4 regions of the Serratia sp. LTN-2 genome follow, and region 4 is predicted to be linked to each of the others. Evidence: predicted binding sites of a transcription regulator. Region 4 holds the regulator's gene; each other region holds the start of a gene.
The links. The regulator CRP, encoded in region 4, controls carbon source genes, mostly activating them, when cyclic AMP is high. The targets are predictions, from matches to a motif close to ATGTGANNNNNNTCACAT.
Positions count from the first base shown of each region.

Region 1: AC6BYQ_RS00215 (YjcB family protein) is a predicted target of CRP. The motif match lies at 3,100-3,117, and genes of this name have one in related genera.
Region 2: AC6BYQ_RS13890 (PTS mannitol transporter subunit IICBA) is a predicted target of CRP. The motif match lies at 3,274-3,291, and genes of this name have one in related genera.
Region 3: AC6BYQ_RS05375 (ABC-F family ATPase) is a predicted target of CRP. The motif match lies at 2,812-2,829, and genes of this name have one in related genera.

Region 1 is NZ_JCAXDO010000001.1:36,784-42,226, reverse strand. Features, by position in the region: gene AC6BYQ_RS00225 (penicillin-binding transpeptidase domain-containing protein) at 1-866, opposite strand, end outside; gene mrdA (penicillin-binding protein 2) at 974-2,899, opposite strand; gene AC6BYQ_RS00215 (YjcB family protein) at 3,195-3,476, shown strand; gene AC6BYQ_RS00210 (MarR family winged helix-turn-helix transcriptional regulator) at 3,502-3,951, opposite strand; gene AC6BYQ_RS00205 (multidrug efflux MFS transporter) at 4,205-5,404, shown strand.
Region 2 is NZ_JCAXDO010000006.1:80,974-86,416, reverse strand. Features, by position in the region: gene AC6BYQ_RS13895 (mannitol-1-phosphate 5-dehydrogenase) at 1-1,053, opposite strand, end outside; gene AC6BYQ_RS13890 (PTS mannitol transporter subunit IICBA) at 1,112-3,025, opposite strand; gene AC6BYQ_RS13885 (DUF3053 domain-containing protein) at 3,570-4,289, opposite strand; gene AC6BYQ_RS13880 (Fic family protein) at 4,441-5,443, shown strand, end outside.
Region 3 is NZ_JCAXDO010000002.1:351,363-356,805, reverse strand. Features, by position in the region: gene AC6BYQ_RS05395 (carbonic anhydrase) at 1-227, opposite strand, end outside; gene cynR (transcriptional regulator CynR) at 342-1,292, shown strand; gene AC6BYQ_RS05385 (hypothetical protein) at 1,216-1,647, opposite strand; gene AC6BYQ_RS05380 (alpha/beta hydrolase family protein) at 1,739-2,650, shown strand; gene AC6BYQ_RS05375 (ABC-F family ATPase) at 2,855-4,447, shown strand; gene AC6BYQ_RS05370 (FidL-like protein) at 4,552-5,028, opposite strand; gene AC6BYQ_RS05365 (winged helix-turn-helix domain-containing protein) at 5,030-5,443, opposite strand, start outside.
Region 4 is NZ_JCAXDO010000010.1:193,641-199,083, reverse strand. Features, by position in the region: gene AC6BYQ_RS19040 (hydrolase) at 1-10, shown strand, start outside; gene AC6BYQ_RS19035 (YheU family protein) at 7-240, shown strand; gene AC6BYQ_RS19030 (phosphoribulokinase) at 392-1,261, shown strand; gene AC6BYQ_RS19025 (OsmC family protein) at 1,300-1,707, opposite strand; gene crp (cAMP-activated global transcriptional regulator CRP) at 2,090-2,722, shown strand; gene AC6BYQ_RS19015 (YccS/YhfK family putative transporter) at 2,772-4,850, shown strand; gene argD (bifunctional acetylornithine/succinyldiaminopimelate transaminase) at 4,891-5,443, opposite strand, start outside.

The sequences.
Region 1 (5,443 bases), on a different contig from region 4:
TTGCGAATATCCTTCGCCGGGGTGCTGCCATAGTTGTTCGGGTTGAACGACGGGTAGCTGGCCATGCCGAGGATCTCGCCGGTGTCGATCTTGACCAGCACCGCACAGCCGGAGTCGGCCTGGTTAGCCACCACGCCGTCGCGGATCTGCGCATAGAGCACGTACTGGATAAATTTGTCGATGCTGAGCGTCACATTCGGCGGCGGCACCGGATCCACGCTTTTAAGCACGCCGATCACCGCACCGCTGCCGTCCTTCTGGTAGACCCGCAGGCCGTTTTTACCCTGCAGCAGCGGGTTGAAGCCCAGCTCGATGCCCTCCAGCCCCTGATTGTCCTGGCCAACGATGCCGATCAGCCCGGCGGCGTCCTGGCCCATCGGATAAAAGCGGCTGAAATCCTGCTCGGTGCTGACGCCGGTCAGGTGCAGCTTACTGATGTAGGCAGCGTTATCGTCCTCCACCTTGCGCGCCAGGTAAACGAAGCGCTTGCGCGCGTTGCTCTGGATCAGGTGCTGGATGTCCGCCAGCGGGATCTTCAGCACGTTGGCCATGCTCTGCCAGCGCTCGTTGCTAGTGTCGGTCTGGGTATCGAGAATGTGTTTCGGATCCAGCACGATGTCTTTGGACGACACGCTGACCGCCAGCGCCTCATCGTTGCGATCGGTGATCATGGCGCGGTTGGTCGGCACCACCTGGGTGCGGATCGAACGCTGGTCAGCCTGGTCCGCCAACTGCTGGTGTTCCAACAGCTGCAGATAGCCGACCCGGAACGCCAACAGAAAAAAACAGACCAGCATGCCGGCGCAAATCCAGCCGAAACGAACTGTGGAATAGGTTTTACCGCTCTTTTTGGTCGATGGCGCCACTGTTGTGTTAACCCTGCGTTTTTATTCGGTTTATGGTGTTATTTCAGTCTACATTGCCGGAAATGGTCAGGAGATTGCAGTTTGTAAGAAAGTAAAAACAAACCGCATCACCGTTGCACATCCGCACTGTCGTTTAACTGCGGTTTACTTTGCGCCGGGTCGCCGGACTGCGGCGCGTTGGCCGGGTCGAAAATGTGGTCGAGGATCGCGCGCGCGGTCGGCCCCGCCACCACGCCGTCGCCGCCGCCGTTTTCCAGGATCAGCGCCATTGCCACCCGCGGGTTTTTATACGGGGCGAACAACGTATAGAAGATGTGATCGCGCAGCCGCACCGGGATCATTTTGGCGTTGTAGGTTTGGTTTTGCTTCAGGCTGAACACCTGCGAGGTGCCGGATTTGGCGGCGATCTGGTAAGGCGCGGTATGGAACAGCTTGTAACCGGTGCCGTTCGGCAGGTTGGCCATGCCGTACATGCCGTTGCGCACGATGCCCCAGTAAGGCGAGTTGGGATCGCCAATCTGCGCCGCTTGCGCCGGCGGCAGGTAGCGCGTCACGCGGTTGCCCTGCTGCAGCGAATACAGCAGATGCGGCGTTTTCACCTGGCCGTTGTTGAGCAGCGTGGTCAGCGCTTTCACCATCTGGATCGGCGTCGCCACCCAATACCCCTGGCCGATGCCCACCGAGACCGTATCCCCCTGATACCAGCCCTTTTTGTGCACCTTCAGCTTCCAGTCGCGGCTCGGCAGCACGCCGCGGTACTCTTCGTTCAGATCGATACCGGTCGACTGGCCGTAACCGAACTGGCTCAGCCAGTGGTGAATGCGATCGATGCCCATCTCATAGGCCACCTGATAAAAGAAGGTGTCGGCGGACTCCTCGATCGCTTTGGTCACGTTGAGCATGCCGTGGCCGGTTTTCAGCCAGTCGCGGTAGCGGCGTTCGGTGCCGGGCAGCGTCCAGGTCGGCGCGCCGAAAAAGGTGGTGGTGGGTGTGATCACCCCGGCGAACAGCGCCGAAACGGCCATGTAGGGCTTCACCGTGGAAGCCGGCGGATACAACCCCTGGGTGACGCGGTTGATCAGCGGCAAATCCGGGTTGTGCAGCAGCGCTTTATAGGCCTGGTAGCCGATACCTTTGACGAAGGGGTTGGGATCGTAACTGGGGCTGGAGACCATCGCCAGGATACCGCCGTCGCGCGGGTCTTCCACCACCACCGCGGCGCGTTGCCCCTTCAGCACCGATTCGATGTACTGCTGCAGCGGCAGATCCAGCGTCAGATAGATGTTTTTGCCGGCCTGCGGCGGCTGCTCCTTCAGCAAGCGGATCACGCGCCCGTGGTTATCCACCTCCACCTCCTGATAACCTGTGGTGCCGTGCAGTTCGGACTCGTAATAGGCTTCGATGCCCTGTTTGCCGATATTGCGGTCGGCGGCGTAGTTCTCGCTCAGGCCGGCCTTGTCCAGGCGCTTGAGATCGCTGTCGTTGATCTTCGACACATAGCCCAGCACGTGCGCCAGCTGGGCGCCATAAGGATACTCACGCTGCTGATAGGTATCGATAGTCACCCCGTCGAAACGGTATTGGTTAACGGCGAAGCGCGCCACCTCGGTGTCGTTCAGCCCCGCCTTCAGCGTGACCGGTTTGTAGCGGCTGTTGTGGTGCATATCGTCGCGAAACGCACTGATGTCTTCCGGCGTCAGATCGACGACCGGCGTCAACGCCCGCAACAGCGCCGCCATGTCGGCGACTTTGCTGGGCGTGACTTCGATACGATACAGTGTCACGTTTCGCACCAGCGGAATGCCGTTGCGATCGAAGATCAGCCCGCGGCTGGGCGCGATCGGCAGCATCTTGATGTCATTTTGATTGGAGCGCGTCTGATAAAAGCCGTGCTGGCGAATTTGCAGCCGGTAGAGGTTGACGATCAGCGCGCCGAAACAGACGACGACCAGCGCCAGCGCCACGGCCGCCCGGCGGATGAACAGCCTCTCTTCCGCAGAGTGGTCGCGAATTTTTTCTTTTAACAGGGCCATGCGGTGCCGGTACCTTTTGCGTCACATTTCCCCGCAAAATCAGGGAACTGAAAAGCCGGCAAGCATAGCGTTATCGGGCGCGCCGCCCCATGAAAAGGTTGCTAATGAAATGGCATAACTGTTTCAGCATATTGGAATGTTACCGGCGGCGATTTTTTCACCGCGCTCCCCATTGAGCCGCCGTTCACCCCAATGCTACAATGTGACCCAAATCACATTATTCCCGTTATTCCCCTCCGCATCTCCCTGTCGGCGCCCTGCCGGATGCGGCTTTTGTTACATAGGATCGAGTTCGATGAGTACCATTGCCACCGGTTTAATCATGATGCGCTGGGAGTTGCTGAGCGCCGTGATGATGTTCTTCGCCAGCCAGTTAAACGTCGTTTGCCGTAAAACCAGCCGCAATGGCATGGCGTTCATGTTCAGCAGCCTGGGCCTGTTTACCGCCTGCTGGTTCGTGATGGGGCTGATGGGCACCCATCTCACGCTGGAAGCCTTCACCCAATTCTGGTCGTCGGCCTGGGATCGCTACGTAGACGTGGTCAGCACCATGCCGGTCGATTGGCCGATGCCATAACCTCGCCGCACGGGCGGCCCGGCGATTATTCCGCGTCCGTTGGCGGCGCCGCCGCCAGCCGCGCCATCAACGCCCCCGCTTCGATCAGCTGCGCCTGTTCTTGCTCCGTTAAACAGCTTTCCATCGCCGCCAGCAACCACGCCTCGCGCCGGGTGCGGCTTTGCTGCAGCAGGCCCAGCCCGGCAGGGGTCAAGCGCACCCGCACCCGGCGTTTGTCTTCGGCATCCGGCGTGCGCACCAGCAGCCCGTCGGCCTCCAGCTCCCGCAGTGCGGCCGCCAGGTTAGAGGAACGCATACGCTCCGACTCCGCCAGCAGCGACGGCGTCGCCTCGCCGCCATGGCGATCGATAGCTCCCAGCAGCATCAGCTGGGCCCAGGATTTTTCGTCGCTGCGCGACTCGCGCCGCAAACGGCGCACCAGCGACATTAACTGCGTGCGCAACAGCGTCACGTCTTCAGGATGATCTTTTTTCATTGGCATCAATCATAGCGTTCAGTTTATCCCTACCTTCACACCGCCGGATCGCGCGGTGCCCTTCCTGGCTACCGCGCCGCTCTGGCTTAATCTAGTTACCTATGATAATATAGCTATTAATATATAGCAAAAAAGACACTGCAGCCGGCAGAGTTACGTTTGCTCACGCATTTGCCCCTCGCCGACTAGTTCGCAGTGTTATTATTATTTTGCTTAATAAATCCCTCCTTATTCAACGTGGTACGATAAGCCGATGGAAGCGTGGAAAGTCAATCTGATCTCGGTCTGGCTCGGGTGTTTCTTCACCGGGCTAGCGATGAGCCAAATCCTCCCTTTTCTGCCGCTGTACGTCGAACAGCTCGGCGTCAGCGATCATCAATCCCTCAGCCTGTGGTCCGGGCTGGTGTTCAGCGGCACCTTTTTGGTCTCGGCGGTGGTGTCGCCGCTGTGGGGCAGCCTCGCCGACCGCAAAGGCCGCAAGCTGATGCTGCTGCGAGCCTCGCTGGGCATGGCGATCGTCATCGCCCTGCAGGGGCTGGCCACCAACGTCTGGCAGCTGTTCGCGCTGCGCGCCCTGATGGGGCTGACGTCCGGCTATATTCCCAACGCCATGGCGTTGGTCGCCTCGCAGGCGCCGCGCGATAAAAGCGGCTGGGCGCTGGGCACGCTCTCTACCGGGCAGATCTCCGGCGTGATCGCCGGGCCGCTGCTGGGCGGACTGATGGCCGACCATCTGGGGCTGCGGGTGGTGTTTTTCGTCACCGCCGGGCTGATGTTCGTCAGCTTCCTGGTGACGCTGTTCCTGATTAAGGAGAGGCGCATCACGGTGAAAAAAGCGGATCAGCTGAGCGGCAAGGCGGTATTCCGTTCGCTGCCTTATCCGACGCTGATCGTCACGCTGTTCGTTTGTACCCTGATGATCCAGCTGGCTAACTCGTCCATCAGCCCGATCCTGACGCTGTTCATCCGCGAGCTGTCGGGCGACGTCAGCAATATCGCCTTTGTCAGCGGCATGATCGCCGCCATGCCCGGCATTGCGGCGCTGATCTCGGCGCCACGCCTCGGGCGGCTCGGCGATCGCATCGGCACCGCGCGCATCCTGATCGCCGCGCTGCTGTTCACCACCGGCCTGTTCGCCGTGATGGCCTGGGTGAATACGCCGCTGCAGCTGGGCATTCTGCGCTTCCTGCTGGGGTTCGCCGATGGCGCGCTGATGCCGGCGGTGCAGGCGCTGCTGCTGAAGTATTCCTCCGATCAGGTGACCGGGCGCATCTTCGGCTATAACCAATCCTTTATGTACCTGGGCAACGTGGTCGGCCCGCTGCTGGGATCGGGCATTTCGGCGATGATGGGGTTCCGTTGGGTGTTCGCCGTCACGGCGGTATTGGTGCTTTGCAATGCGCTGCAGCTGCGGCATCAGTTCAAAAAAGTGGAGAATCAACGCGCGGGATAACGGGAAATGCGGGGAAACGCCTCAAGCAGTGGTGGGACA
Region 2 (5,443 bases), on a different contig from region 4:
CCCCAGGGTGCTCAGCAGTTCCGCCAATTCCAGCGCCTGCGGATCCTGTTCGCTGCGGTAACTCATGGCGGCGGCGATGCCCTGGATCAGGTTGGCGTGCGGCAGGCCATATTCCAGCGTGCCCAGCAACGGCTTGATCAGGCGATCGCCGGCGCTCAGTTTGCGCAGCGGCTGGCGCCCTACGCGCTCGACGTCGTCATGCAGATACGGGTTTTCAAAGCGGCCGAGGATTTTATTGATGTAGGCGGCGTGCTTATCGGCGTCAAAGCCATAGCGCTTGATCAGCACCGCGCCGCTCTCTTCCATCGCCCCTTTCACCACGCGGCGGATCGCCGGGTCAAGAATGGCGTCGCGAATGGTTTGCAACCCAGCCAGCTGGCCGAGATAGGCGATGATGGCGTGACCGGTGTTGAGGGTGAACAGCTTGCGCTCGACGAAAGCCATCAGGTTATCGGTCAGCTCCATGCCGGCGATCGCCGGAGGCTGGCCTTTAAACTGCGTCTGGTCGACGATCCATTCGCTAAAGGTTTCCACTGTGACTTCCAGCGGATCGCTGCTGTCCGCCGGCGGCACGATGCGGTCGACCGCCGAATCGACGAAGCCGACGTGCTGCTCAACCCATGCTTGCTCGTCCTGCGGCAGCGCGGCAAACACGTGCTGCTTCAGCTGGCTGGTGCCGCGCACCATGTTCTCACAGGCGATGATGTTCAGCGGCTGCGCATTGCCCTGCTGATGGCGCAACACCAACCCTTTGGCGATCGTGCCGGCGATTTTGGCGAGAATTTGCGGGCCCACGGCGGTGGTCACCAGATCCGCCTCGGCGATCAGCGCTACCGCGGCTTCGCTGCCGCTGTTGACGGCGCTGACGTTGTTGACGCTCTCTACGCGCTCTTGCTCGCCCACCACGTGCACCTGGTAGCTTTTACGGCTGTTCAGCAGATCCAGCACCGTTTGATTGACGTCGGCGAAGGTCAGCTCAACGCCCGCGTCCGCCAGCAGCTTGCCGATAAAACCGCGGCCGATGTTCCCTGCGCCAAAATGTAATGCTTTCATAACTCTACCTTCTTAATGTCGAAGGGTGCAGCAAGCTGCACCCTTTAAAATGATTCTGTTATCCGGCTTTTTTGCCGCCGAGCAGGTCCAGCACTTCCTGGACGCTGGTGGTATTCGCCAGCCGCTCGATCACGCTCTCGTCATCCAGCGCGTTGGTCAGGCTGGTGATCACCTGGATATGTTCGTTGTTGCGCGCGGCAATGCCGATCACCAGGCGCGCCACTTCGTCCTCTTCATCGCCGAAGCGCACGCCCTGCGGGTATTGGCAGAACACCACGCCGGTACGCAGCACCCGGTCTTTAGCCTCGATGGTGCCGTGCGGCACGGCGATCGACTCGCCCAGGTAGGTGGACGTGAGCTTTTCGCGCTCCAGCATCGCCGGCACGTATTCCGGCTCAACGTAGCCGCCCTTCACCAGCTGCTCGCCGGCGAAACGGATCGCCTGCTCTTTGTCGCTGGCCTGCAGGTTGAGGAACACGTTGCTCTCGCTTAGCTTGAACAGCCCCTGTTCGCCGGCCTCTGCAGCCGCGTGCGCGCCGCTCTGCGGGGCCGCTGCGGCAGCGGTATTCACCGCCAGCAAACGCTCGACCAGATCGCCATACAGCTTGCTGTCGAGGAAGTTGGTCAGTGAAATGTGCTGGGCCTGCGGCGCATGGCGCATCGCGCGTTCTGTCAGATCGCGGTGGGTGATCACCAGGTCCACATCGTCCGGCAGACTGTTGATGGCGCTGTTGGTCACCGAGATGTTCTTCAGCCCGGCGTCGGCCACTTTCTTGCGCAGCACCCCGGCGCCCATGGCGCTGGAGCCCATGCCCGCATCGCAGGCGACGATGATTTTGCGCACGGTGCTCAGATCGCCATCGACCGCCGACGGCGCGGCCGCGCCGCCCTTGGACTGCGATTTCATCTCTTGCACGCGACGGGTCGCGGCTTCCAGATCGTCATCCTCTTTCACCTTGGAGGTTTTCAGCAGGAAAGCGGACACCACGAAGGAGACGGCAAAGGCTGCGAACACCGCTGCAATGTTGGCGAAATAGGCGCCTTTCGGGGTCATCGCCAGCACCGCCAGAATCGACCCAGGGGAAGCCGGAGACACCAGGCCACCGTTCAGCATCGTCAGGGTAAAGACGCCGGTCATGCCGCCCAGGATCACCGCCAGCAGCAGACGTGGGTTCATCAGCACGTACGGGAAGTAGATTTCGTGGATGCCGCCCAGGAAGTGAATGATCGCTGCACCGCCGGCGGATTGCTTGGCGCTGCCGCGGCCGAAGAACATGTAGGCCATCAGCACGCCCATGCCCGGGCCTGGGTTGGCTTCAATCAGGAAGAACACCGACTTGCCGGCTTCCGTGGCCTGCTGAATGCCCAGCGGCGAGAAGATGCCGTGGTTGATGGCGTTGTTCAGGAACAGGATTTTCGCCGGTTCAACGAAGATGGACGCCAACGGCAGCAGGTTGTTCGTCACCATCACGTGCACACCCGCCGCCAGCAGTTTGGAGAGCACCTCCACCAGCGGCCCGATGCCCAGGAAGGCCAGGATCGCCAGCAACATGCCGATGATGCCGGCGGAGAAGTTGTTCACCAGCATTTCAAAGCCGCTTTTGATCTTGCCGTCCACCCAGCGGTCGAAGTGCTTGATAGCCCAGCCGCCCAGCGGGCCGGCGATCATCGCGCCGAGGAACATCGGCATGTCGGCGCCGACGATGACGCCCATGGTGGTGATGGCGCCGACTACGCCGCCGCGATCGCCGCCTACCAGTCGCCCGCCGGTGTAGCCGATCAGCAACGGCAGCAGGTAGGTGATCATCGGGCCGACCAGCTTGGCTAAGGTTTCATTCGGCAGCCAGCCGGTTGGAATGAACAGTGCGGTGATAATCCCCCAGGCGATAAAGGCGCCGATGTTGGGCATCACCATGTTGCTCAGGAAGCGGCCAAAGTTTTGCACTTTAACCTTGATGTCTGGTGAAAACATAAAACACACCCCTATTGTTACGCGCTGACAATAGAGCGCGTGATTATTGTTGTGACGATCCAGCCGTGTTGCCGCTGTATGCGAAACGGACTCTATCACGCTGTTTTTGTCACGCGAACTTCACGAATTTTTTGTGATACAAATCACATACAACACCCCAACAAACCACCACTTATAGTGATACTGATCACAATTATGGCGTGTAAAAAAAGCACAGTGAGAAAGAAATCGCCTTAAAACCCGCAATAAAGTGATACGCATCACATTTTTAACTTGGTGTTTTGTTTTTAAATTGTGACAAACATCACAATTTATTTTTGGCCGCCGCGCCCGATAACAACGCGCTGTTTGATCTTCCCTGTGAGCACTCATCCCGCCGGGAACTAGCGAAGTGATGAGTGAAAGAAAACTACATTGCTTAATGAATGGATTAATTGAAGTGTAGTACAGAAGCCTGCGCAATAAGCCAGCAAGTTATTGGAAACGCTGAGGGGGGAAATAAAACAGGCCGGCAATGCCGGCCTGTCTCTCGTGCGCGGGGGCGTTATTGCGTCACGCTTTGAATGGTTTTCTGCGCGTTCACCAGGTTCTGCTGTTTAGCCACCAGATTCGACATCATGGTGTTGTATTGCGCCACCTGTTGCGCGGTGCGGAACTGCACGCCGTTGTTGTTAAAGCTGACCTGATTGCCCTGGCTCTGCAGGAAATCGCCAACCTGCACCAGATCCTGCACGAAGCTGGCGGTGGTCGGGATCGCCGGCATCAGGGCGTTGGCCGGCGCGGTGACGATCTTGTCATAGGCCTGGTTGTACACCGCCTTCAGATCGTCGGGCTGCTTCAGCGCCGCACGGGCGGTATCCGCCTGCGATTTGGCGGACTGGATCTGCTGGCCCAGCAGGTTCAATGCTCCGACCGACTGCTGCAGCGCGTCGCGTTTGTTCAGGTAGTCCTGCGCGGTGCGGATCTGGTTAATCTGGTCCAGCGCCGGCGTCAGGCTGGCGCCGACCGATTTGGACAACTGCTGGGAAAAACCGACCAAAATCGCGTAATCGCCGGCATAGTTGCCGAACTTCTGTTTCTGGTCTTCGCTCAGCGTGGGGATGTTCGCCCCGCTGCGCATCACGGTATTCTGTAAGTAATCAATGAATGCTTTGCGCTGTTCCGGCTCTTTATCGCCGCAGGCGGTCAATTGCATGACCACCAACAATGCCAATACCGGTGCCAACCAACGCGCGAAAACTCTGCTCTGGATCCCTACCGCCATGTGACATAACTCCTGTTATAAACCTGCTTTTTCATTGGACTCCGCCCCTTTTTCCGCACTCCGTGCGCCTATAAGAATAGATCAACTGGCGGCGTTCCGATACGCGATTCCGCTTGCGGTGAACATTGTCTGGTTAAAAACGGCGTACTGCGTGTACCACGTACGCATGGTACACTTTTCCAACGTTTATCGCCGGGCCAACTTGCTCATGTCCTCTTATCAACCGCCGTTGACCATCACCCCCTCCATTCTGCATCTGGCGACAGACGTAGGGGCAGCGTTGGCCCGTTTGACAATGCAAGCGGAACAAGAGCATGCGTTGCGGCTAAGGCGCATCAATCGGATCCGTACCATTCAAGGTTCGTTGGCGATCGAAGGCAATACCCTGAGCGAAGAGCAGATCACCGCTATCATCGCAGGTAAACGCGTCATCGCCCCTCCGCGAGACGTTCAGGAAGCGATGAATGCCATCCATTGCTATACCAACCTGAATCATTGGCATCCCGAAAATGAACGCGATCTGCTTGCCGCACATGGGATGCTGATGAACAGCTTGCTACCTGATGCCGGCCGCTATCGTCAGAGCGGCGTCGGCGTGATGAACGGCAACGTCGTGATCCATATGGCTCCCCCGGCGGAACGCGTACCGTTGCTGATCCGCCAACTGCTCATCTGGCTGCAACAAACCGATCTGCCACCGCTGATCGGCAGCTGTGTATTTCACTATGAATTCGAATTCATCCACCCGTTTGCCGATGGAAACGGCCGCATGGGACGGTTGTGGCAAACGCTGATTTTGTCACGCTGGGATCCTTTGTTCGCCAACGTGCCGGTTGAGAGCCTGGTGCATGATAACCAGTCCGGATATTACCAAGCGCTGAATGCCAGCAACCAAAAAACCGATTGTTCACCCTTCGTTGAATTCATGCTGGAAATGATTCTAAAAGCGCTTGAGCTGAGTATTACCCCCCAAGTCACCCCCCAAGTCACCCCCCAAGTCGATGACTTGCTGGCGGCGCTGCAAGGTGAGATGTCGCGAGAAGCACTCCAGAATGTTCTACAGTTGCAGGATCGAAAATCTTTCCGCGAACGCTATCTCCAACCGGCCTTGAATGCCGGTTGGATTGAAATGACGTTACCGGATAAGCCCAAGA
Region 3 (5,443 bases), on a different contig from region 4:
CCACCGGGTTCGGGGCCGAAGGAAGGCACGATGTTGCCGGCGTTGCGGATCACGAACAGATCGCCCGGCTCGCGCTGGGTGACCAGCTCTGGCACCAGACGGCTGTCGGAACACGAGATAAACAGGGTGCGCGGGTTTTGGCGGGTCGCCAGCCGCTGAAACAGCGCCGTGCGTTCAACAAAGGCTTCGCGCTGGAACTTCAGAAAGCCCTCAATCACCTCTTTCATCTTTTTCTCCCTGGGGTGTCGTTATGCGATGACGGCATGATGAACGCTTCTGGCTATAGGGTCTAAGACCCATTTATAATGATATCTATAGGTATTGCTAATAGCTGGGGCGCTATGCTGCTGCGACACATTCGATATTTTCTGGCCGTTGCCGAACAGGGCAATTTCACCCGCGCCGCTGAAGCGCTGCACGTCTCGCAACCGACGCTGTCGCAGCAGATCAAGCAGCTGGAGGAGGCGCTGGGGGCGCCGCTGTTCGATCGCAGCGGCAGAAGGGTGCAGCTGACCGATGCCGGGGAGGCCTGGATGCGCTATGCTCGGCTGGCGCTGCAGGATTTGGACGCCGGCGCGCGGGCGATCCATGACGTAGCGACGCTGGAGCGGGGCCATTTGCGGCTGGCGATGACCCCGACGTTCACCGCCTATCTGGTGGGGCCGGCGATCGATGCGTTCTACCGTCGCTATCCGGGAGTCACGTTGAGCATTGAGGAAATGGCGCAAGAGCGGATCGAAACGTTGCTGGCGCAGGATCGACTGGATCTGGGCATCGCTTTTGAGATGGCGCAGTCGGTGGAGGTGGAAGCCACGCCGTTGTTCAGCGAGACGCTGGAGCTGATGGTCGGCGCCGATCATCCCCTGGCGGCGCGGCGTCGGCCGCTGGCGCTGGCGGAGTGGCAACATCTGCCGCTGGCCTTGCTGAGCGGTGACTTCGCCACGCGGCAGTTTATCGATCGCTATTGCACGCAGCTCGGTTTTCGGCCGCAGGTGGCGGTGGAGGCCAATGCGCTGGGCGCCATCCTTGAGATCGTGCGGCGCGGGCAGCTCGCCACGCTGCTGCCGGCCGCCATTGCGCGCGAGAACCGGCAGTTGAAAAAGGTGGTGCTGGCCAACGCCATGCCGGCCCGGCAGGCGGTGTTGCTGCAGCGCAAAGGCGCTTACCGCAGCGCCGCCGCGCAGGCGTTTATCGCCGTATTGCAGCAACAGGGCGTTACGCCAACGCACTCCAGCGCTGCGTCATCCCGAGCAGATGCACCAGCCCGAAACCGAGGCAAATCAGCGAGCTGACGACGATGAAGCGTCGGCTGCGGCCGGTATCGCGCAGGGCGAAGGGGCCGGCGACGCCGCGCAGCAGGTAGATAAAGGTGATGATAAACAGCGCGGGCCGCAGCAGCGGCAGCGGCGCGATCAGGCCCGCGCCAGATAGCGCATACAGCGCCCAAATAAACAGCACCAGCGCGATACCGGCGGTGACGACGGCCGGGAACTTTTTACCCGCTTCCGCCGCCTTAATGAAGCGATCGCCGGCGCCGCATAGCCGATAGCCGCGCGGCCCGGCGGCGATCACCCAAATATGCAGCAGGGCGGCGATGGCGCTCAGCGCAGCGCCGATCAACAGCGCGGTGTTATAGAGGTGTGGCATGGTAGGGCTTCCCTGTCAGCAGAGTGGTTGGCATGAAGCGTAGACCAGAAAAGACGAATTAACCGAACGCAACAGGGAAGAGGAGCACGTGATGAGAGTGGCGACAGGCATGCTGAGCGTATTGGCGCTGTGGAGCGGGCTGGCGATAGCGCAATCTGCGGCGCTGACGCTGCCGCGGGAAGACAAATCGAGCATTCGTTACTATCTGGATGCCGCCGTGCCTGGGGAGACGTCGCCGGCGCTGCTGGTGATCCTGCAAGGCTCGGATTGCAACAGCGTGCGGCATATTCGTCTGGTCGCGCCAATGCGGCAGGTGTTACCGGCCGCAGACCTGCTGACGGTGGAGAAATACGGCATCGACGACCGGTTGCCGTACAGCGAAGACGTGCCGCGGTGGGATTGTCCGGACGCTTTCGTGCAGCGCGACACGCCGCAGCAGCGGGTGAGCGATGTCACCCAGGTGCTGCAGACGGTGATTAAGCAAAACGGCTATCGACAGGTTGCGGTGCTGGGGGGCAGCGAAGGGGCGGTGATCGCCAATCTGGTGACGGCCTCCTCGGGCCGGATTGACGCCACCCTGGCGTTCAGCGGCGGCGGACGATGGTTCATCGACGACGTGCGCCACAGCGCCGCCGGCGCGCCGGCGGAAGAGAAAGCCGGGCTGAACGCATTTTTACAGCAGGTGCTGGCGGCGCCGCCGTTCCCACTGAACGCCAGCGATCATGGCTATGGCTGGTGGCATGGCATGCTGAGCATCGATCAGCTCGCCACCCTGCGCAGCATCAAGACGCCGGTGCTGATCGTTCAGGGCGAGCGGGATCGCGCCGTTTCGCCGGGGGCGGTCGGGAAAATGATCGCCGAGCTGCGGGCCGCAGGCAAAACGAATATCACCTACCGGAATTATTCGGCATTGGACCATGTGATGCGGCGCGAGAACGGCGACAGCGAGATGACGCGGGTGGTGGCGGATATGCGCGCGTGGCTGGAGCAGCAGCTGCGTTGAGCGGCCATGCCACTCACAAATATTCTTGCTAATCAGGCGGTGCGCTCGTTGGGGCGTTTCGCTTGGGTATTTTCCGCTAAACCGCCTGCGGGCGGATGTGCCCGCAACCGCTCAAAATGTCACCGAAACTTCCCGCGATCTCTGCACCCCGTTGTGGCATAATGCGCGCCAAATCACATTCCCTATGTATAAAGAGCGAGCGCTGTGTTAAGCACTAACAACATCACCATGCAGTTCGGCAGTAAGCCGCTGTTTGAAAACATCTCTGTCAAATTCGGCGGCGGCAACCGTTACGGCCTGATCGGCGCCAACGGCTGCGGCAAGTCCACCTTTATGAAAATCCTCGGCGGCGATCTGGCACCGAGCGGCGGCAACGTGTTCCTCGATCCGAACGAGCGCCTGGGTAAACTGCGTCAGGACCAGTTCGCCTTCGAGCAGTACAGCGTGCTGGACACCGTGATCATGGGCCACACCGAACTGTGGGCGGTGAAGGAAGAGCGCGACCGCATCTACGCCTTGGCGGAGATGAGCGAAGAAGACGGCTATAAAGTGGCCGATCTGGAAGTGGCCTACGGCGAAATGGACGGCTACAGCGCCGAAGCGCGTGCCGGCGAACTGCTGCTAGGCGTCGGCATCCCGGTGGAACAACACTACGGTCCGATGAGCGAAATCGCGCCAGGCTGGAAACTGCGCGTGCTGCTGGCGCAGGCGCTGTTCTCCGATCCGGAAATCCTGCTGCTCGACGAACCGACCAACAACCTGGACATCGACACCATTCGCTGGCTGGAAAACGTGCTCAACGAGCGCAACAGCACCATGATCATCATTTCGCACGACCGTCACTTCCTGAACATGGTCTGCACTCACATGGCGGATCTGGACTACGGCGAACTGCGCGTTTATCCGGGCAACTACGACGAATACATGACCGCCGCCACTCAGGCGCGTGAGCGTCTGCTGGCGGACAACGCCAAGAAGAAGGCGCAGATCAATGAGCTGCAATCGTTCGTCAGCCGCTTCAGCGCCAACGCCTCCAAATCCAAGCAGGCCACCTCACGTGCCCGCCAGATCGACAAGATCCAGCTGGAAGAGGTGAAAGCCTCCAGCCGTCAGAACCCGTTCATCCGTTTCGAGCAGGACAAGAAGCTGTTCCGTAACGCGCTGGAAGTGGAGGCGCTCACCAAGGGCTTCGATGAAGGTCCGCTGTTCAACAAGCTGAACCTGATGGTGGAAGTGGGGGAGAAGGTCGCGGTGCTGGGCGCCAACGGCATCGGTAAAACCACCCTGCTGAAAACGCTGGTGGGCGACGCGCAGCCGGACAGTGGCACCGTGAAGTGGTCGGAAAATGCCCGTATCGGTTACTACGCGCAGGATCACGAATACGAGTTCGACGACACCCTGAGCGTGTTCGACTGGATGAGCCAGTGGAAGCAGGAAAAAGACGACGAGCAGGCGGTGCGCAGCGTGCTGGGCCGTCTGCTGTTCAGCCAGGACGACATCAAGAAGAAAGTGAAGGTGTTGTCCGGTGGCGAGAAGGGCCGCATGCTGTTCGGCAAGCTGATGATGCAGCGCCCGAATATTCTGGTGATGGACGAACCGACCAACCACCTGGATATGGAATCCATCGAATCGCTGAACATGGCGCTGGAGATGTACGAAGGCACGCTGATCTTCGTCTCCCACGACCGTGAGTTCGTCAGCTCGCTGGCGACGCGCATTCTGGAAATCACCCCGAACAAGGTGATCGACTTTACCGGCAACTACGAAGACTATCTGCGCAGCCAGGGTATCGTGTAACCCTCACGGCAACGCATCAGGGCGGGAATTATCCCGCCCTTTTTTTATTCTGCAATTCTTCCCGTGCGGCAGAGCGAAGCTAAGCGGCAGCGGATTTGCCTGGCTTAACGCGATATGCAGACCATCAGCGGTTTGGTCAGCGTCCTGAGCAGAATGAGATGTTCATTCAGCCGTACGATCCCGGCATAGTATGTGATGCCGGCCGCAGCAGGCAGAACCGCCTGATTCCAGACCGCATTGGGAGCGTTGTCTCCCGACTTTATTTTTTCGCTGCTGATGGTGACTTTGCTGATCCCAGTGATTTCTGAGGGCAATGTCGTGTAGTAATCATCACGGTTAACCGTGAACGTTTCCCCCTTAAAGGTCAGGGTTCCTGTCGAAAATACCACGCCGTAGTCACTTTTAGGGAAGATGATGGTGCTGTTCACTTTGGTGCCAACGTCTTGATTGGCAAAGCGCGTGTTAGCGATGTATTGCGCATCGCAGTAAAAGGCGCGATCCTTTGATTCAAAGGAGGTTGGGGCGTTATTCCAGAAATAAATTGCCAACAGAATGAAAATTAAACTCATCACTTGCTTCATGTTAATCGCCATCCGTTGAGATATAATTTGTACAGGATCTGTAACCGGCACCGTTTCCTTTAATGCAGGCGCTGAGTAGCCTGACGTTGAGTGGGCGGCTGGAGGGCTGCGACTCGATATAGAAAATATCCGTTTTATCTTTCAGACAGTCGATTTTTTTGGCAATTATTTGAGTGATAATGTTATTGAAATTAATATTGCTGGCATCACCGATCTGGTAGATATGACATTTATTATAAACATCAATAAGTTTGGCGCCACCATTGTTACTCAATACATCATTGTAGAGAAAACTGCCGGCAGCCAATAAAGCCGAGAGTACCAGTAACACATTTTTCATGTTCAATCGCAACCGTGGGGGTTTCCACTTTACTGACTTGATCGAGACGGTGCCGATCTCCTCAACGTCGGCCGT
Region 4 (5,443 bases):
CCCGACGTGATCATTCCCTGGCAAGAGCTGACAACCGATACCCTGAATAGCCTGATCGAATCCTTTGTACTGCGCGAAGGCACCGATTATGGCGAGCACGAGCGCTCGCTGGAGCAGAAGGTGGAGGACGTGCGCCGCCAGCTGAAAAACGGCGACGTGGTGCTGGTGTGGTCGGAACTGCACGAGAGCGTCAACATCATGCCGCGCGGCCAGTTCCGCGCCGGGCAGGAAGAAATTTAGTGGCGCTCGGTTCTATGACTGACGGAAAAAATCAGGTAACAATGGGGCATTGCAAACCAGCGCGCACCATTTTTTCCTGACATAGAGAGCGTCAACAAGAGCCACAATAATCCCCTGACGCCGGCGCATTCAACACGGAGTGACAACCACCATGTCTGCCAAACATCCCGTTATCGCGGTGACCGGTTCCAGCGGCGCCGGCACCACCACCACCAGCGTGGCGTTCCGCAAAATCTTCCAGCAGCTCAACATTCGCGCCGCCGAGCTGGAGGGCGACAGTTTCCACCGCTATACCCGGCCGGAGATGGACGCGGCGATCCGCAAGGCGCGCGATCTGGGCAGACACATCAGCTATTTCGGCCCCGAGGCCAACGACTTCGGCCTGCTGCAGCAAAGCTTTATCGACTACGGCAAGAACGGCACCGGCCGTTCGCGCAAGTACCTGCACACCTACGACGAAGCGGTGCCATACAATCAGGTGCCGGGCACCTTCACCCCGTGGGAGCCGCTGCCGGCGCCGACCGACGTGCTGTTCTACGAGGGGCTGCACGGCGGCGTGGTCACCGAGCACCATGACGTGGCCAAACATGTCGATCTGCTGGTCGGCGTGGTGCCGATCGTCAACCTGGAATGGATCCAGAAGCTGATCCGCGATACCGGCGAGCGCGGCCACTCCCGCGAAGCGGTAATGGATTCGGTGGTGCGTTCGATGGAAGACTACATCAACTACATCACGCCGCAGTTCTCGCGCACCCACATCAACTTCCAGCGCGTGCCGACGGTGGACACCTCCAACCCGTTCGCCGCCAAGGCCATTCCGTCACTGGATGAAAGCTTCGTGGTGATCCACTTCCGCGGGCTGGATCAGATAGACTTCCCCTATTTGCTGGCGATGCTGCAAGGATCGTTTATTTCGCACATCAATACGCTGGTGGTGCCGGGCGGCAAGATGGGGTTGGCGATGGAGCTGATCATGGCGCCGCTGGTGCAGCGGCTGCTGGAAGGCAAGAAGATCGAATAAGCGCATTGAGCGCGGCGGCTGGCCGCGCTCCGTCTCGATTACGCCGGCTGGCGGATCTCGAAGCTGTGGGTCACCGTAGCGGCTTTGTTGAGCATCAGCGCCACCGAGCAGTATTTCTCCGCCGACAGGTTCACCGCTCGCTCTACGATCTTGTCGGTCAGATCCTGACCGGTGACGATGAAGTGCAGGTTGATATGGGTGAACAGCCGCGGGGCTTCTTCGCGGCGCTCGGAGGTCAGCTTCACCTCGCAATCGCGCACGTCATTGCGCCCTTTTTGCAGGATGGACACCACGTCGATCGCGCTGCAGCCGCCTACCGACATCAGCACCATCTCCATCGGGCTGGGCGCTTTATCGCCGGCGTTGCCGTCCATCAGTACCTGATGGCCGGAGGCCGATTCACCCAAAAACGTTAACCCTTCCACCCATTTAACTCTTGCCTGCATTCTGGTCACTCCGGTTGATTTCTTAAAATCAGAGTACGCTTTCGCATAGAAACAGGCAACGTAACCTGATGCTAATCATGCTGAAGCGAGACAACACGAGACACCCGCCTTACTCTGTGCTACAAACAGAGCCGCAATAAATCTTTCCGGGACACTGCATTTCAGGGAAACGCCCAGAGAAAGGCTCCTTTACCGGTATGTTAACAGAATGTAGCTTGCAGCGCTTACGGCAAGTTAATATGCTAGAGCGACAGCGTATTTTTATGACACGCCTCAAAACTTGCCGGTAGCCCTCGCTCATAACAGCGGCTACAGGCGGGTTTTACAGGGAACTCTGACCCCTGTGACACAAGGCAGCGATAACAACAGAGGATAACAGCGAATGGTTCTCGGCAAACCGCAAACAGACCCTACTCTCGAATGGTTCCTGTCTCATTGCCATATCCACAAATATCCATCGAAGAGTACGCTGATTCACCAAGGTGAAAAGGCCGAAACGCTTTACTACATCGTGAAAGGCTCCGTCGCGGTGCTGATCAAGGATGAAGAAGGTAAAGAGATGATCTTGTCCTACCTCAACCAGGGGGATTTCATCGGCGAGCTCGGATTGTTCGAAGAGGGCCAGGAGCGCAGCGCCTGGGTTCGCGCGAAAACCGCCTGTGAAGTGGCCGAAATTTCCTACAAGAAATTCCGCCAGCTGATCCAGGTGAACCCGGACATCCTGATGCGTCTGTCCGCCCAAATGGCGAGCCGCCTGCAGGTCACTTCCGAAAAAGTGGGCAACCTCGCCTTCCTGGACGTTACCGGCCGCATCGCGCAAACCTTGCTGAATCTGGCGAAGCAACCCGACGCCATGACTCACCCGGACGGCATGCAGATCAAAATCACCCGTCAGGAAATCGGCCAGATCGTCGGCTGCTCGCGCGAAACCGTTGGCCGTATTCTGAAAATGCTGGAAGACCAAAATCTGATTTCCGCCCACGGCAAAACCATTGTCGTCTACGGCACCCGTTAATCCCTGAAAAAACGGCGCAATCTGCGCCGTTTTTTATCTGCTCGCTGCCATGTGGCGTCGTCTGATCTACCACCCGGAAGTCAATTACGCACTGCGACAAACGCTGGTGTTGTGCTTGCCGGTGCTGTTCGGCCTGCTGATCGGCCAACTGCAGCTCGGCCTGATGTTCTCTCTGGTGCCCGCCTGCTGCAATATCGCCGGTCTCGACACGCCGCATAAGCGCTTCTTTAAACGGCTGATCGTCGGCGGTGCGCTGTTCGCCCTCAGCAGCCTGCTGCTGCAACAGGCCCTGCTGTGGCATCTGCCGCTGCCGGCACTGATGCTGGGTCTGGCGCTGTTGCTCGGCGTCACTGGCGAAATCAGCCCGCTGCACGCCCGGCTGTTGCCGGCGGCGCTGGTGGCCGCCATCTTCGCTCTCAGCATGGCTGGCACGGTACCAATCTGGCAGGCGCCGCTGCTGTACGCGATCGGCACCGCCTGGTACGGCTTATTCACCTGGTTCTGGTTCAAACTGTGGAAAGAGCAGCCGATGCGCGAGACGTTGAGCCAGCTTTATCTGGAACTGGCGGACTACTTCGAAGCCAAGTATTCGCTGCTGACCCAACACACCGACCCGCAAACCGCGCTGCCGCCGCTGCTGGTGCGCCAGCAAAAGGTGATGGATCTGATCAGCCTTTTATACCAACAGCTCAATTTCCTGCCGCACGCCAACAACCTCGAACAAAAGCGCCTGCAGCGCGCCTTTCAGGTGGCGATGGATCTGCAGGAGCACATCACCGTCAGCCTGCATCTGCCGGAGGAGGTGCAAAAACTGGTGGAGCAGAGCCAGGCCGAAGCGATCATTCGCCGCAACGCTCAGGTGATCGCCGGCCGGCTGCGCGTGGTGGCGCACGATATTCTCTACCATCAACATTCGAAGCGCTTCTCCATGAGCCACGAACTGGCGGCGCTGGAAAAAATGGCGGCGCAGCATCCCGATAACCCGGTCGGCCAGTTTTGTTATTACCACTTCAGCCGCATCGCTCGCCTGCTGCGCACCCAGCATCCGCTGTACCGCCGCGACCTGATGCCCGGCCAGCACCGCCTGCCGTTTTGGCCGGCGCTGGCCAGCTACCTGTCGTTCAAATCCACCGCCCTGCGCAACGCCGCGCGGCTGGGGGTGACGCTGGCGGTCGGCAGCAGCCTGGGTGCGGTTTTCAACCTGCCGAAGCCTTACTGGATCCTGCTCACCATCATGCTGGTGAGTCAAAACGGCTATAACGCCACCCGGGTGCGTATTCAGCACCGTGCGCTGGGCACGATTGCCGGGCTATTGCTGGCGGCCGGGCTGTTGCAGCTGCAGCTGCCGGAAGGAGAAACGCTGAGCATCATGCTGGTGATCACGCTGCTGGCCTACCTGGTTTCGCGCAAGAATTACGGGCTGTCGGTGATTGGCTTTACGGTCACGGCGGTTTACACCCTGCAGCTGCTGGCGCTGAACGGCTCGCATTTTCTGGTGCCGCGTCTGATCGATACGCTGATAGGCTGCGTGCTGGCGTTCGGCGGCACCATTTGGCTGTGGCCGCAGTGGCAAAGCGGGCTGCTGCGCAAGAATGCCCATCAGGCACTGGAGAACGATCAGGCCGCGCTGCGACTGATGCTGAAGCAACCGGAACCGGACGCCACCGCATTGGCCTATACCCGCATGCAGGTCAACCAGGCGCACAACGCGCTGTTCACCTCGCTCAATCAGGCGATGCAGGAGCCGGGGTTCGCGTCGAACTATCTGGCGGACATGCGGCTGTGGGTCACGCACAGCCAGTTCATCGTCGAACACCTGAACGCCATGACCATTTTGGCGCGCGAGCACTACATGCTGACGCCGAAACTGGCGGAAGCCTATCTGCAAACCTGTGAAATTGCGCTGCAAAGCTGCCAGCAGCGGTTGGAATACGACGGCCCGAGCAGCGACAACAGCGGCATCATGCAGCCGCCAGATCTGCATCCGGACATGCCCGTCACCGAGATGGAACGTCATTTGCGGCGCATTTTGTCGCACCTGAGCGTGATGCATACCATTTCGTCGCTGGCCTGGCGCCAGCGCCCGCACCACGGCATCTGGCTCAAGCGCAAACTGCGCGATCAATAAGGGCGCGGCATGCCGCGCCCCGTTATTCGCCGCACGGGCTTCAGGCGTTGATCACGTCCTGCACCGCCAGCTCGAACAGCACCATGCCGGCTTCGATATCCTGCAGCTCCACCACCAGCGACGGCGCGAAACGAATCACGTTCGGCCCGGCGTTGAGGATCATCAGCCCACGCGCAGCGGCGGCGGTGAGGAAGTCACGCGCTCTGCCGTGATAATGCGGCGTCAGTTCGGCGCCAATCAGCAACCCCATACCGCGAATGGCGGTGAAAATACCGTATTTATCGCCGATATTCTGCAAAGCCTGCACATACAGCGCATGGCGCTGCTCAATGCCGCTCAACACCTCCGGCGTATTGATCACATCCAGCGCCGCCTCCGCCACCGCGCAGGCCAGCGGGTTGCCGCCGTAGGTAGTGCCATGAGTGCCCACCTGCATCACCGACGCGATCTCTTCGGTGGTCAGCATGGCGCTGACCGGGAAACCGCCGCCCAGCGCCTTGGCGGTGGTGAGAATGTCCGGCGTCACGCCATAATGCATGTAGGCGAACAGCTTGCCGCTGCGCCCCATGCCGCTCTGCACTTCGTCGAACACC